2 regions of the Mangrovibacillus cuniculi genome follow, and region 1 is predicted to be linked to the other one. Evidence: riboswitches for the same ligand, from Rfam matches in the RefSeq annotation. Region 1 holds a riboswitch; the other holds the start of a gene.
The links. A riboswitch is a leader RNA that binds a small molecule or an ion and turns the genes downstream of it on or off. The one in region 1 is predicted to bind lysine.

Region 1 (7,451 bases):
TGCAAACAGTAGAGATAAAAAGGCCGCAGCCCCACCACCTACTAAAACAGCTTTTGTACGAGAAATTTGGAATTTCTCCGATAAAGCCGCAACGTATGTTTCTGTTATTGACATAAGTGATGTTAACCCCGCAAGTACTAAACACGCGAAGAATGTAAATCCGAAAAGTCCACTTAAGAATGGCATTTCATTGATGATTTGTGGAAATACTACAAATGCTAATCCTACGCCTCCAGCTACAACTTCTGAAACTGGTAAGTTTGCTTGCGCAGCCATAAACCCAAGAGCTGCAAACACCCCAATACCTGCTAATAATTCAAAGCCTGAGTTTGCAAAACCGGTAATAAATGCATTATTTGTAATATCAGATTTCTTTGGTAAGTAGGATGAGTACGTAATCATAATGGCAAAAGCAATCGATAAACTAAAGAATATCTGACCATAAGCAGCTACCCATACACTTGGCTGAGCAATCACTTCAAAATTAGGTTGGAAGAATGCGTTAAGTCCTTCTAATGCGCCAGGTAAAGTTAAAGCTCTAACAACAATAATTAAAAATAAAACAACTAATAATGGAATAAAGACACGGTTGGCAACTTCAATACCTTTTTTAACACCTTTTACTAGGATTCCTAGTGTAATCACCCATACTAATATTAGTGGTACTAAAATTCCCGGTACTAATGAAAAACTTTCTGCTGCTCCAGGTGAATCGGTAATTTTTAAAAAGTCACCGAATAAAAAACCTTGTGTATCTGAACCCCATGATTGGTTCAAGGAGAATAAGCTATATCTCATCGCCCATGCAATAATAACAGAATAGTAAGTAGAAATAACAAATGCTACTAGTACTGCCCACCATCCTAGCCATTCTGTTTTCTTATTTAGTCTTGCATACGTAAGTGGTGCTGATCCTCTGTATTTATGACCCATTGTGAATTCTAAGATTAAAAGTGGAATTCCTGCTGTTAACAAGGCGAATAAGTATGGAATGAAGAATGCGCCTCCTCCATTTTCATACGCTACTGCTGGAAAACGCCAAATATTACCTAGACCAATTGCTGATCCCACCGCTGCCATAATAAATCCTGCTCGTGTTCCCCATTGGGCTCTTGTCTCCATCTTATCCTCCTTATCCGTCCTTTGTTGGACTTGTTTAATTTTTCTGACAATTTAATGATTTCTATGGTTTAGTATATAGGCTCGTATCACTTGTGTAAACTATAATTTTTAAAAAAGTCAGAAAAAATGTAGGCATATTTTCGCAATTGATAATGTAAGTGTTTTCTTTTATTTTTTATCCAAATTTTAACTTTACATTTTAGACCACACCTGTTGATAACTTACAATATCTATCTTGTTCGTCACTTATATTACGTATCCTCTTCTCCCAACAATAGTGAAATACTACCTAGTACAGATGTTATACGATTCTATACCATTCATTGATAGCTCGATAAATAAATAAAAGAGAATGCCGTTATTGGCATTCTCTTTTATTTATTTATGAAGTAACTGTTTGTGATTTTGTCACTCTTTCTAAAATAAGTATCGCAATAGCTAAACCTACTAATACCACTACCACGCCTGCAATTACACTACTAGTGTATCCCATCACAATATACCCAATGATAGAAACAAATGCTGCTAATAAAGCGTATGGAAGCTGTGTCATCACATGGTCAATGTGATTACTACTTGCACCTGTGGAAGATAAAATACTAGTATCAGAAATTGGTGAACAGTGATCTCCAAAAACCGCTCCCGCAAGAACCGCTGCCATTGCTGGTAAAAGAATAGAGATGTCTGTCGCTGCAGCAATCTGGCCAGCAATTGGTAGTAGGATACCAAATGATCCCCATGATGTACCTGTTGAAAAAGCAATGACACCTGCAACGATGAAGACCATTACTGGTAACAGCTCAATTGGTAAGTTAGCTTGTTGCACTAACCCAGCTAAGTATTCGCCTGTTTTTAAATCTTCTATTAACCCTACGATTGTCCATGCAAAGAATAGAATGTAGATAGCAGGTAACATGGATTGAATACCGCTCCAAACACCTTTACCAATAATACGACCATCTACTTCACCGCTACCAACGTGACGTAGAGCCATTAGAACTGTTACAACTAATCCAAAAATACCGCCATATAATAGAGAACCAGCAACATCTGTGTTCTCAAATGTAGCTAAAAGATCAAATGGTCCATCTACTGCTTGAGCTCCAGTTATTAACATTGCTACAACTACACCAATAACAAGAGCAATAATTGGTGCAACTAAGTCCATTACTTTACCTTTAGGACTTACTGGTAGATCCACTTTCATTTCACCAGCAGCTGGCTTTTCAGGATCTAATAATTCTCCCGTTTGCATCGCGCGATTTTCGTGTTTTGCCATAGAACCAAAATTAAGATTTCTAAGAGCCACAACAAAAACAAGAATCATTGCTGCCCAAACATATAGGTTCATCGGTATCATTTGCATAAAAGCGGAGAAAGCTGAAACGTCTGTCACTTCTTGTGCAACTAGTACTGTTCCAATCAGTCCAATAATATAAGCACCCCAACTAGAGATTGGTGACACTACACAAATTGGTGCAGCAGTAGAATCTAGAATGTATGCTAATTTAGCACGTGAAACTTTGTGACGATCCGTAACTGGACGAGCAACTTGACCAACAGCTAAGGAATTAAAATAATCATCAATAAAAACTAATACACCGAGAATAGCTGTCATCACTTGTGCTCCAGCACGTGTTTTTACTCGTTGCAAAGCCCATTCTCCAAATGCTCTGCTTCCACCTGAAATAGATAAAAGTGCCGTGATAATTCCTAAAATCAATAAGAAGAAGACAATATACATATTCCATGTATTTAAGGCAAAGCCTTCATCAAAAATAATCCCTCTAACCTTTTCATAGATTAAAACAAAAGAATCAATAGGATTAAAGTTCTCTAAAAGCAAAGCACTTAAAATAATCCCTACACCAAGTGAGAGTAATACTCTCCTTGTTAAAATAACCATTACAATTGCTACCACTGGTGGTAACAACGAAAACAAACTTGCTTCCATTTTCTTTTCCTCCCATAGAACATATTAAATGGACATGGGGGAACTGTTGAAACGAATTACGGAGAAATAAAAACACTCAACTGAATATGTTTTTTAACATAATCTATAAAGTCTTTTCCAATAGTAACAAATAATAAGGATACTCAGGTAAGTACAGGCCACATCACGTGGTCAACCATGAGTTGTTACTAATCACGTAACAAAAAAAGTAATGATAGGATAGAGAACCTACCATTACTTTATGTAATGTTATATTCCTCCATCTCGATCTGTAGCTCCCCATTATAGGATTCCCTATAATGACAGTGTTACCCTTATTTAAGGCAACCCCAGTAGTAAAAGTCGTGACTCCTTTTACTACTTCGGCAAATCGTCCTTTTAAACGTGATCACAGTTGTCATCCTCACACGTTTTACTCTTTCGATCTGCTCCTCTACCCCACCGGACTGGTTTGGCGTTATATTTTCATGTCGAATAAACAGTAACATAATTCTAGTAAACTAGCAAGACTAGAATTGGTACTATTGTGGTATTCTTAACTTTCCATATATTCTAACTGACATTCTTTAATCACGACCGATAATTCTTTCTTAAGATTTATTTCATAAGGCTGTTCTACTTTCATCCCACTTTGTTCAATAATTTTTACAATTGGCCGTTCTGTAAATCCAACATTTTGTCCACAAACAATCCCTACACGCTGATCACTTAATTTTACAACCATTCCATTAGGATAGATGGCAATTGCTCTCCTAAATGCTTCAATGATTGTTTGATCAAACAACGTACCAGCACCAGAATAAAGAATTTCTAACCCTTCATGAGGCAACATCGCATTTCTATAGACTCGGTTAGATGTAACAGCATCAAAAACATCGGCAACAGCAATGATTTTAGCATATAAATGCATTTCATTCCCTTTTAAGCCTCTTGGATATCCGGTGCCATTTAACCTTTCATGGTGTTGAAAAGCACAATGTGCAACAATTAACGGTACGGTATGAAGTTGCCTTAATATATCAAACCCATGATTTGCATGTTTCTTTATCTGTTCGAATTCATGATCAGATAACCTACCTGGCTTCAATAATACATCTTCATCTACCATAATCTTACCTATATCATGAAGGATAGCACCTAATCCTAGTGTCTCTAATTCTTCCATGGATAATCCTAGTTCCATTCCAAGTGCTAACGTGTATAACGTCACATTAAACGAATGTTGGAAGATATAAGAATCATATGTGTAAACATCAGATAGAATAGTTAACAGGTCTGGATTACTTTTTATTTCAGAAAGCAACGTCCGTATAATCCCCTTAAACTTGGATGAATCTTTATCTAACAGAAAGCTTTTCTCTGATAAGTTCTCTTGTTGAAGAGATAAAAAAGTAGATTCTATCGTTTGTACTGCTTCTAATCTAATAGATGATGATATCGTTTCTTTTACTTCTATGTCTTGCGATAATTGATCCTGAATGTATACGTACTTAACATTCAATTCTCTCAATCGCCTTACTAGTCTTTCTGTTAACATAACATCTTTATTTAAAAGTACTTGTCCTTTTTCGTTGTAAATAGGGTGTGCTAATTGCATACCAGGTGACAAAATTTTAGTTGAAATAAGTCTCATATTAAACTCCCTAAGAGTACATGTATATTTTTACAAAATACGACAAAGTTTACTAAGTTTCTTTATTATATATAAGCAAACTATATTAATAAAGGGCGTTTTGGTAATTTTTTTATTAATTCTGGCAAATACTTCTTTCCAACTATTTTTATCCTTAAAAAAGGAAACGCTCTCCGTCGCTAGAAGGAGAGCGTTTTTTCACACCATTTTAACCAAAGCATCTTTCCCAATCATACCTGCACTTATTCCTCTTGATTCAGCTTCAAATGTAACAGATTCTAAAGGAGCATTTAATAATTGTTCAATGGTTTTTACACCAACTGCTCTTCCAGCAATTACTTTTCTATCTGCTAGCTTTTCATTTAATAATCCAACGTCTAATGCTCCACACATGATATAGCCGTTATCATTACTAACTACTAGGAGCGTTGTTTTCGGCAATAGGACCGTAGTAGCGACAAAAGAATGACCATCAATTGTCATGGGAGTAATGGTTACCATCTTCGTACCTCCTGTTATTGTCATTCTATATACACTATGACAAAACGAAGAAGTTGGTTCATCTAGAAGTGGTAAGAAACTTCTCTAAAACATCTCGCATAAATTCTGGCATATAATATCTCTTTTTTACTGCTTCTTTTATTTCAGGAAAAAAGGGGCCAAAAGTGAACACATCTAGTGTGGATATAGTATAGATGGAATCATCACGTACCAGATTTCCATTAGTGATAAGCGTTCTCCCATCACTCCCTACTCCCATTCCTTCTATATGAAATGCTCCCATTATCGTCCCGCGGAAACCTAGTCCCTTTAAAGGAAAATGTTGTAGTGATTGATCCTGGCACTTTTGATAAATAGCTTTTAATTCACTACCAGTCACTTCTACTGTTACATAGTTTATCGGATGAGGTAAAAGTTGATGTATATGATAAGAAGTTACCTCTCCCTTCTTTAATGGAACTAGAAGGGTTCCTAGGTTAAACAACCCTATGGAAGTATTGGTATGCTGTAACATGGATCTCGCAATAAGGGTACTTAAAGTAGAAGTAGAAAACCAATTAGCTTCAAGGTCGTTATCTATAATAGTGACTGGTTTTTTTAAAGACTTTTCACCTTTTAATTCGTAATCTTCTCCTGGCATGTACGGTAAGTTTTGTACGTCTAATAGTCTCGGTACGATAGATGAAAGTTTTCTGTCACTTGATATTTCCAACTGGATTTCCCCAATCCACTGACCATGTTTTCCACCCGCTGCTAACATTGTATTTTTCACTTGTTTCCCATTATGTAAGATATGGTGTGTATGCCCACCTAGAATAACATCAATTCCTAAATCTAACTCTGCAATTTGTTCATCCATATGTATCCCTAAGTGAGAGAGGAGAACAATTACATCACATTGAGAATTCAACTCCGAAACAGATTGTTGAATCACCTGAATGGGATCTTCTATCTCCCATCCTAAAAGGGCATAAAAGGTCTCATACATAGCTGTAGTACCGATAACTCCAACTCGCACATCATTATTAGTGGAAAAAATCTTGTAGGAGCTAGCCCAATTAGGTAACGTACCATTATCTTTTAAGTTATTTAGGAGGACAGGTACCGTTAAGTTTTCATACATTGCGTTTAATTCATTTTTTGTAAATGTAATTCCTTCATTGTTACCAATAGTTATAGCATCATACGTTGCTTCTATCATCTCACGAATTCCTGTTCCTTTTGTACCTTCAATAAAAGGGTGAGAACGATCTGCGAAGTCTCCAATATCAAAGAACAATGCAAATTCAGAAGCCTCTTGATGATTTTTTCTTCTGTTTAGCAGGAAATTCTGAATCGTTGGCCAATGTTGAAAATGACTGCGTAAATCATTTGTGTGATAAATATAAACCTTTTCCATGTTAGCCAATAATACCTTGATAGATCATGCGAATTCCAAGCAATACTAGTACGATTCTTAATATAGCTACTAACATATCTGATTTTAGTTTTGAATTAAGTAGTGCCCCTAACTTCGCACCAACCCATGCTCCAGGAATAAGCGCAACAGTAAATAACCACTGAACATTTCCAAGACTTATGTGTGTTCCAGAGCTCAGTAAAGAAGACAATAAGATCATCAGCATGGATGTCGCTACTGCTACATGAGGTGGAAAAGCAAAAAGTAAAATCATTGCGGGAACCATAACAGATCCGCCACCTATACCAAATAATCCAGAAGCGAATCCTACAAAAAAGGCAATCAACAAAGCCAGACTTATTCGGTAACCATACACATGTTTGTTCCCTTGCCCATCGACAAATTCACGTATATAACTCTTTTCAGGGTTTAATGGTAATGGCTTTAGTCGATTTCTTACCATTAAGAGAATTGCCATAAAAATCATAAATAGTCCAAAATATATATTGAACTGTTGTACATTTAGATATTGGTTGACCCAAGCACCAACTATGCCTCCTGGACCACTAGCAGCAAAAAATAATAAACCACTTTTGATATCAATTGTACCGTGTTTACGATACGCTAGCGTGGACGCAAGTCCTGTAAAAATCATAATTACTAAGGAAGTTCCTACTGCAACTTGTGGAGAAATCTCCGTTAATAGTGGCGTATAGGAACCAAAAAATAATAAAGCTGGTACAATGATAACTCCTCCACCAAGTCCAATTAAGGACCCTAAAGCACCTGCTGTACAGGCAATTAAAAATAATAGAATGAATTCCATTCGTAAACTCCTTCCA
Region 2 (7,451 bases), 260 kb from region 1:
TCCTGATCAACCAGGTTGCTACCTCATGAAGGATCGTCAGGGAACGGTTATATATGTTGGGAAAGCCAAAGTATTAAAGAACAGAGTTAGATCTTATTTCACAGGAAGTCACGATGGAAAGACGCAACGACTGGTTAGTGAAATAGAAGATTTTGAATACATTATGGTCTCTTCTGATATTGAAGCACTAATACTAGAAATGAACTTAATTAAAAAGTACGATCCTCGTTATAACATTATGTTAAAGGACGACAAAAGCTATCCTTTTATAAAAATTACCAATGAACGACATCCTAGACTAGTTACAACACGGAAGGTAAAAAAAGATAAGGCACGATACTTCGGACCATACCCAAATGCGCAATCCGCTAATGAAACAAAAAAGTTATTAGACAGACTATATCCACTTCGTAAGTGTACTACACTACCAGATAAGGTTTGTTTGTATTATCATATTGGTCAATGTTTAGCTCCTTGTGTAAAAGACGTAGAACAAACAACATACAAATCTATGATTGATGAAATTGCAAGGTTTCTGAATGGTGGGCATACAGAAATTAAAAAAGAACTACAAACCAAAATGCAATCAGCAGCGGAAAATTTAGAGTTCGAACGAGCAAAAGAATATCGTGACCAAATTGTGCATATAGAGGCAACAATGGAGAAACAAAAAATGACGATGACAGACTTAGTAGATCGTGATGTATTTGGTTTTGCGGTCGACAAAGGATGGATGTGTGTACAAGTATTCTTTGTTAGACAAGGAAAGCTCATTGAAAGAGATGTTTCTGTTTTTCCGATATATGATGAGCCAGAATCTGAATTCTTAACATTTTTAGGTCAATTCTACACAAAAGCAAATCATATTAAGCCTAAAGAGATCTATCTTCCTAAAACAATTGATAAAGAGCTTGCGGAGAAGTTTATGGAAGTAAAAATAGTTCAACCGCAAATTGGGAAGAAAAAAGAACTGGTGGAACTTGCGATTAAAAATGCACAAGGTGCTCTATCTGATAAATTCTCTCTTATTGAGCGAGATGAGGAACGAACGATTAAAGCAATAGACACACTTGGTGAAAAAATGGGTATTGCAACACCAACCCGAATTGAAGCATTTGATAATTCTAATATCCAAGGTTCTGATGCTGTTTCTGCTATGATTGTATTTTTAGATGGTAAACCAGCAAAGAGTGATTATAGAAAATTTAAAATTAAAACGGTGGAAGGGCCAGATGATTACGGTTCTATGCGAGAAGTTGTTCGAAGAAGGTACTCTAGGCTTTTAAAAGAAGAAAAACCCTTGCCTGATTTAATCCTAATTGATGGTGGGAAAGGACAAATCGAAGCTGCACGAGAAGTAATAGAAGATGAGTTAGGGCTCTGGATTCCTATTGCTGGGCTAGCCAAAGATGATAAACATCAAACTTCTCAATTATTGTTTGGAAACCCATTAGAAATTGTACCCTTGGATAGAAACAGCCAAGCGTTTTATTTACTTCAACGTATACAAGATGAAGTGCATCGATTTGCGATTACTTTTCACCGACAAGTTCGAGGTAAATCAGCATTTCAATCTATCCTAGACGATATTCCAGGTGTGGGACCAACTCGTAAAAAGCAGCTCCTAAAAACCTTTGGATCCATTAAGAAAATGAAGGAAGCGACTTTAGAAGATTTACAGCGAGCAGGACTGCCTACAAATGTTGCAGAAAAAGTTTTTGAGAAACTTCAGGATTAGCATTGTCAGTTAATTTTATCCGTGCTATAATCAAACACAAATTTCATATAACATTTACACATTTGTGTAGATAGAGGTGCGAGAAATGAAAAGTACTTGTTTGGAGAAGGATAAGCTTCGAAGAAAAACAGGGAAAGGCATGATCGCCGAAGAAACAAAGAACTTATCACTACTGTTTCTGGTAAAACGCTGAATAAGCTATTTACTGTCAAGGGCTGACCTTGGAGTGCTATCACACCTGACAATAGATTTTATCATTCAGGCCATGAGTAGCGCATACTCATGGCCTTTTCTATTGGGAAGTGACCAGGATAATTTTAGTACCCTTTGTTTATAAAAACGTTAGCACGGTTGAAATGAGATGGGAAAGTATCGAGGAGGAGAAATAATGGGACTTATTGTTCAAAAGTTTGGCGGAACTTCTGTTGGGTCTGTAGAAAGAATCCAAAATGTGGCACGTAGAGTAATACAAGAAAAACAAAATGGTCATGACGTAGTAGTTGTTGTGTCTGCGATGGGAAAGACAACAGATGAACTGGTATCGCTAGCACAACAAATTACAGACCAACCTTCGAAAAGAGAAATGGATATGCTTCTAATGACAGGGGAGCAAGTGACAATTTCCTTACTAACAATGGCATTGCAACAAATGGACCAAGATGCGATTTCTTTCACGGGATGGCAAGCAGGTATGCGAACAGAGGCGGTACATGGTAATGCTCGAATTTCCTCAATTGAGCCAATCCGTATACAAAATGCTCTAAAGGAAGGGAAAGTGGTAGTTGTAGCTGGTTTCCAAGGGATGACGGAACAAGCGGAATTAACTACATTAGGACGTGGTGGTTCGGATACAACAGCAGTTGCACTGGCTGCAGCACTAGAAGCTGACAGGTGTGACATTTATACAGATGTTACCGGCGTTTACACAACCGATCCTAGATATGTTGCAAAAGCACGTAAATTAAGTCAAATTTCGTATGATGAAATGTTAGAACTAGCTCATCTTGGTGCGGGCGTTTTACATCCAAGAGCAGTGGAATATGCAAAGAACTACGATGTAACGTTAGAAGTTAGATCTAGTATGGTGGAAGAAGAAGGAACGAAGATTAAGGAGGAAGCGGAAATGGAACAGAATTTAGTCGTTCGTGGGGTAGCGTTTGAAAAAGATATTACTCGTGTAACAGTGAGAGGACCTAAAGCTCAGTGGAGTGGAATTTCCTCCATCTTTAGTTTGTTAGCAAAACATTTCATCAATGTTGATATCATTATTCAGAGTTTAACAGAAAAAGAAGAAGCGAGTGTTTCTTTCTCTATCAAGTCAGAAGACCTTGAAGAAGTGCAGTCGATTCTGAAAACTGCTGAGAATGAAATTGGATTTACAGGATTAGAATTAGAATCTGGTTTAGCAAAAGTGTCTATCGTTGGTTCTGGTATGGCATCCAATCCTGGAGTTGCTGCACAAATGTTTGATGTGTTAACGGAAAATGGCATGGTGATTAAGATGGTTAGTACATCTGAAATTAAAGTATCTACTGTTATTGATGAGCACGACATGCTTCGAGCTGCAGGAGTGTTACATACTGCATTCGGATTAGATATGTTTGTGGAAGAGACAGTATGAATTAAATAAAATTTAAAAATTCCGGGGCTAAAGCCAAAAGTGACTGCACAGGGATTTCCGCTGCAGGGGGACGCTTTCCACTACGAAAAGCGAAAGGCGCGCGTTCAGCCGCGGCAGAAAAGTTTGGAAGACCGAGGAGGCAGCTCTTCAGCCACCGGAGGGCTTTTGGACTTTTCCGAGCGGTTGCGCACCTGCAGCTGGACACGGCATCACTTTGCGAACGCTCCTGGGGGGTCTCAGTAACCCACCTTTCCTGTAGGAGTCGCCCCCTTCCGCTCCAATCCCAAAGTTATAATCTACAAAGTTGCTAATTCTGCAGTTTTATAAATTAAAATTCGACGCACAAAAGGTACATTCGTTTTTTTGAATGTACCTTTTGTGTTATGTACAAGCATTATGTACTTTTCTTATGTAAGAAAGAAATTTATTTAACGAATTCTTCCCACTTCAACGTGAATGTTACTTTTTTCTTGCGCTTTTCAATCGTATACGTTGATTCTGTTCTTCGTTTCACTTGTTGCTCGACCTGCAACGCTAAGAAACCCGCTTCTAACGAGAAGGACGGTGTCTCCTTTAAGGAAAGTCTCTTTTCTATGTATTCACCTGAACATTCAAAAACAACACCCGTTCGACTTTCGGATTGTTTTGTTAAATATCCCCAAGTTGCTTCATGAAAAAATGAGACCAATTCTGCTTCGTCTGCTACGGGGAATTTTCTTGCTAGATGTTTTCCAGACCAATACATTACTTCTTCCGAGTGTTTACCTAAGATTTCAGGTAATAAAACGTCGCGAAGTAATTCTACTCCAAAAGTAGAAACTTGATGCGAGGTAACCTCTTGTTTTTCTTCTACTGTCATTGTATATGCCCCTCTCTTCCAACCATAGTATACACGATATGTGTTTTAAGCTTAAGCCATAACTTATTGGAAGAAATAAATAGGGAATATGCTCTAGACTATGGAAAGATATGTTTGTGAATGAATACTCATTTTAGTAAGATATAAAATTTGTGATATAGCCTCATAATTGATAAGGTTTTTCAATTAAATAATATGTTATCAGTATATTAAAAATAGTTAGCACATAATAATTATTTTATGTATACGTTTTCTTGACGGTACCAGCAAGTGGGAGTACAATGAACATGACAAAGAAAATGGCTTCATCTCAACGCTCGTTTTACTAGATTAAGAGGGGAATATTTCTAGTAGGGATTGAGAATTGCTGAACAATAGGGGGTAAATCATGGCTGGTAATCGAGAGTTTTGGCTTCGTAGAATTCACTCTTTACTCGGAGTCATTCCAGTTGGTCTGTTTCTTACACAGCACTTAGTAGTTAACCACTTTGCTACAAAGGGTGAACAAGCATTTAATGATGCTGCGCATTTTATGGAAAGTCTTCCATTTAGGTACGCATTAGAAATTTTCATCATTTTTCTTCCTCTTCTTTTCCACGCGGTTTACGGAATTTACATTGCATTTACTGCGAAAAATAATACATCTCGTTTTGGTACATTTCGAAACTGGATGTTCGTTTTTCAACGAATTACAGGTGTTCTACTTGTTATTTGGATCACATGGCATGTATGGGAAACGCGTGTAGCTGCCGCTTTTGGAGCAGAAGTTAATTTCCAAATGATGGAGAATATCTTGAGTAATCCATTAATGGTTGTATGGTATGTAATCGGAGTGATTGCAGCAATCTTCCACTTTGCAAATGGATTGTGGTCTTTCGGGGTAAGTTGGGGATTAACGTTATCACCAAAATCTCAATTAATCTCGACTTATGTAACTATGGGTCTTTTCGTAATATTGAGTGTAGTTGGACTTAGAGCAATTTTCGCATTCGTGTGATAGATAGAGAGCATGAATGTTTGGTAGTCAGAAAAGGGAGTGAGAGAATTGGGTAAACAAAGAGTAATCGTTGTAGGTGGCGGACTTGCTGGACTAATGGCCACGATTAAAATAGCAGAAACTGGTACACCAGTTGATTTATTCTCACTTGTACCGGTGAAACGTTCCCACTCAGTTTGTGCGCAGGGTGGTATAAATGGAGCGGTAAATACAAAAGGGGAAGGCGATTCTCCGTGGGAACACTTTGACGATACAGTTTATGGAGGAGATTTCTTAGCGAATCAGCCCCCTGTAAAAGCAATGTGTGAAGCTGCACCTGGAATTATTCATTTATTAGACCGTATGGGAGTTATGTTTAACCGTACTCCAGAAGGGTTGTTAGACTTCCGTCGTTTTGGTGGAACACAGCATCACCGTACAGCATTTGCTGGTGCTACTACTGGGCAGCAGTTGTTATATGCACTAGATGAACAAGTTAGAAGATATGAAGTTGCTGGTCTTGTTTCTAAATATGAAGGCTGGGAATTCCTTGGGGTTGTTTTAGACGACGAAGGAGTAGCACGCGGTATCGTAGGTCAAGATCTACGTACGATGGAAATTAAAACGTTCAAAGCAGATGCTGTTATTATGGCAACTGGTGGACCTGGAATTATTTTCGGAAAATCAACTAACTCTGTCATCAATACAGGAGCTGCAGCTTCTATCGTATACCAACAAGGTGCTTACTATGCAAATGGAGAATTTATTCAGATTCATCCAACTGCTATTCCTGGTGACGATAAGCTACGCTTAATGAGTGAATCTGCTCGTGGTGAAGGTGGTCGTGTTTGGACTTACAAAGACGGTAAGCCTTGGTATTTCTTAGAAGAAAAATACCCTGCCTATGGAAATTTAGTACCACGTGATATTGCTACTCGTGAAATTTTCCATGTGTGTGTAGATTTAAAGCTAGGTGTTAACGGCGAAAACATGGTTTACTTAGATCTTTCTCATAAAGATCCAAAAGAACTAGATGTTAAGCTTGGCGGAATCATAGAGATTTATGAGAAGTTTATGGGTGATGATCCTAGAAAACTTCCAATGAAAATCTTCCCTGCAGTTCACTATTCAATGGGTGGTATTTGGGTAGATTATAACCAAATGACAAATATCCCAGGATTATTTGCTGCTGGTGAATGTGATTATTCACAACATGGTGCAAACCGACTAGGAGCAAACTCTCTATTATCAGCTATTTACGGTGGTATGGTCGCTGGACCTAACGCGGTTAAGTATATCAAAGGACTAGATAAGACTGCAGAAGATATTTCTTCCACTGTTTTTGATCGTCATGTGAAAGAAGAAGAGCAAAAATGGAATGATATTATGACGCTTGATGGAACAGAAAACGCATACGTTCTTCATAAAGAATTAGGAGAATGGATGACGGATAATGTGACAGTAGTTCGTTATAACGACAAGTTAAAGAAGACGGACGAAAAGATTCAAGAGTTAATGGAGCGTTTTAAAAATATTAACATTCATGATACTTCTAAGTGGAGTAACCAAGGTGCAACATTCACTAGACAATTAGATCACATGTTACAGCTTTCTCGTGTAGTAACAATCGGTGCTTTAAACCGTGATGAAAGTCGTGGAGCACACTACAAGCCTGAGTTCCCTGAGCGTAATGATGAGGACTTCTTAAAAACAACGATGGCTCGTTTTGATGCAGAGAATAATACACCTGTTTTCCATTATGAAGAAGTTGATACTTCTTTAATTTCACCACGTAAGCGTGACTATTCTAAAGCGAAAGGGGATAACTAATCATGGCGACGGAAACGAAAAAGACGGTTGAATTTATTGTTGTTCGTCAAGACACACCTGATTCAGCCCCTTATGAAGAAAAATTCGTTTTACCTTACAGACCTAACATGAACGTAATTTCTGCATTAATGGAAATTCGTCGTAATCCAGTGAACAAGGATGGAAAAGAAACAACTCCGATAAACTGGGAAATGGGATGTTTAGAAGAAGTTTGTGGTGCTTGTTCGATGGTGATTAATGGCAAACCTCGTCAATCTTGTACTGCACTAATTGATAAGTTAGAACAACCTATCCGTTTAGAACCAATGAAAACGTTCCCTGTTGTTCGTGACTTACAAGTAGATAGAAGTAGAATGTTTGATTCACTTAAGAAAGTGAAGGCTTGGATTCCTATTGATGGGACGTATGACCTTGGACCTGGACCTCG

Region 2: another riboswitch for lysine. It lies ahead of G8O30_RS09375 (aspartate kinase); the one in region 1 lies ahead of G8O30_RS10755 (Na+/H+ antiporter NhaC family protein).

The regions. Positions count from the first base shown of each region.
Region 1 covers NZ_CP049742.1:2,074,512-2,081,962, forward strand. Annotated here, with positions in the region: gene G8O30_RS10750 (sodium-dependent transporter) at 1-1,122, opposite strand, end outside; gene G8O30_RS10755 (Na+/H+ antiporter NhaC family protein) at 1,505-3,076, opposite strand; lysine riboswitch at 3,341-3,520, opposite strand; gene G8O30_RS10760 (HD-GYP domain-containing protein) at 3,612-4,709, opposite strand; gene G8O30_RS10765 (YunC family protein) at 4,908-5,210, opposite strand; gene G8O30_RS10770 (bifunctional metallophosphatase/5'-nucleotidase) at 5,269-6,609, opposite strand; gene G8O30_RS10775 (sulfite exporter TauE/SafE family protein) at 6,611-7,435, opposite strand.
Region 2 covers NZ_CP049742.1:1,810,070-1,817,520, reverse strand. Annotated here, with positions in the region: gene uvrC (excinuclease ABC subunit UvrC) at 1-1,738, shown strand, start outside; lysine riboswitch at 1,802-1,978, shown strand; gene G8O30_RS09375 (aspartate kinase) at 2,127-3,359, shown strand; gene G8O30_RS09370 (YslB family protein) at 3,784-4,218, opposite strand; gene G8O30_RS09365 (succinate dehydrogenase cytochrome b558 subunit) at 4,607-5,215, shown strand; gene sdhA (succinate dehydrogenase flavoprotein subunit) at 5,264-7,024, shown strand; gene sdhB (succinate dehydrogenase iron-sulfur subunit) at 7,027-7,451, shown strand, end outside.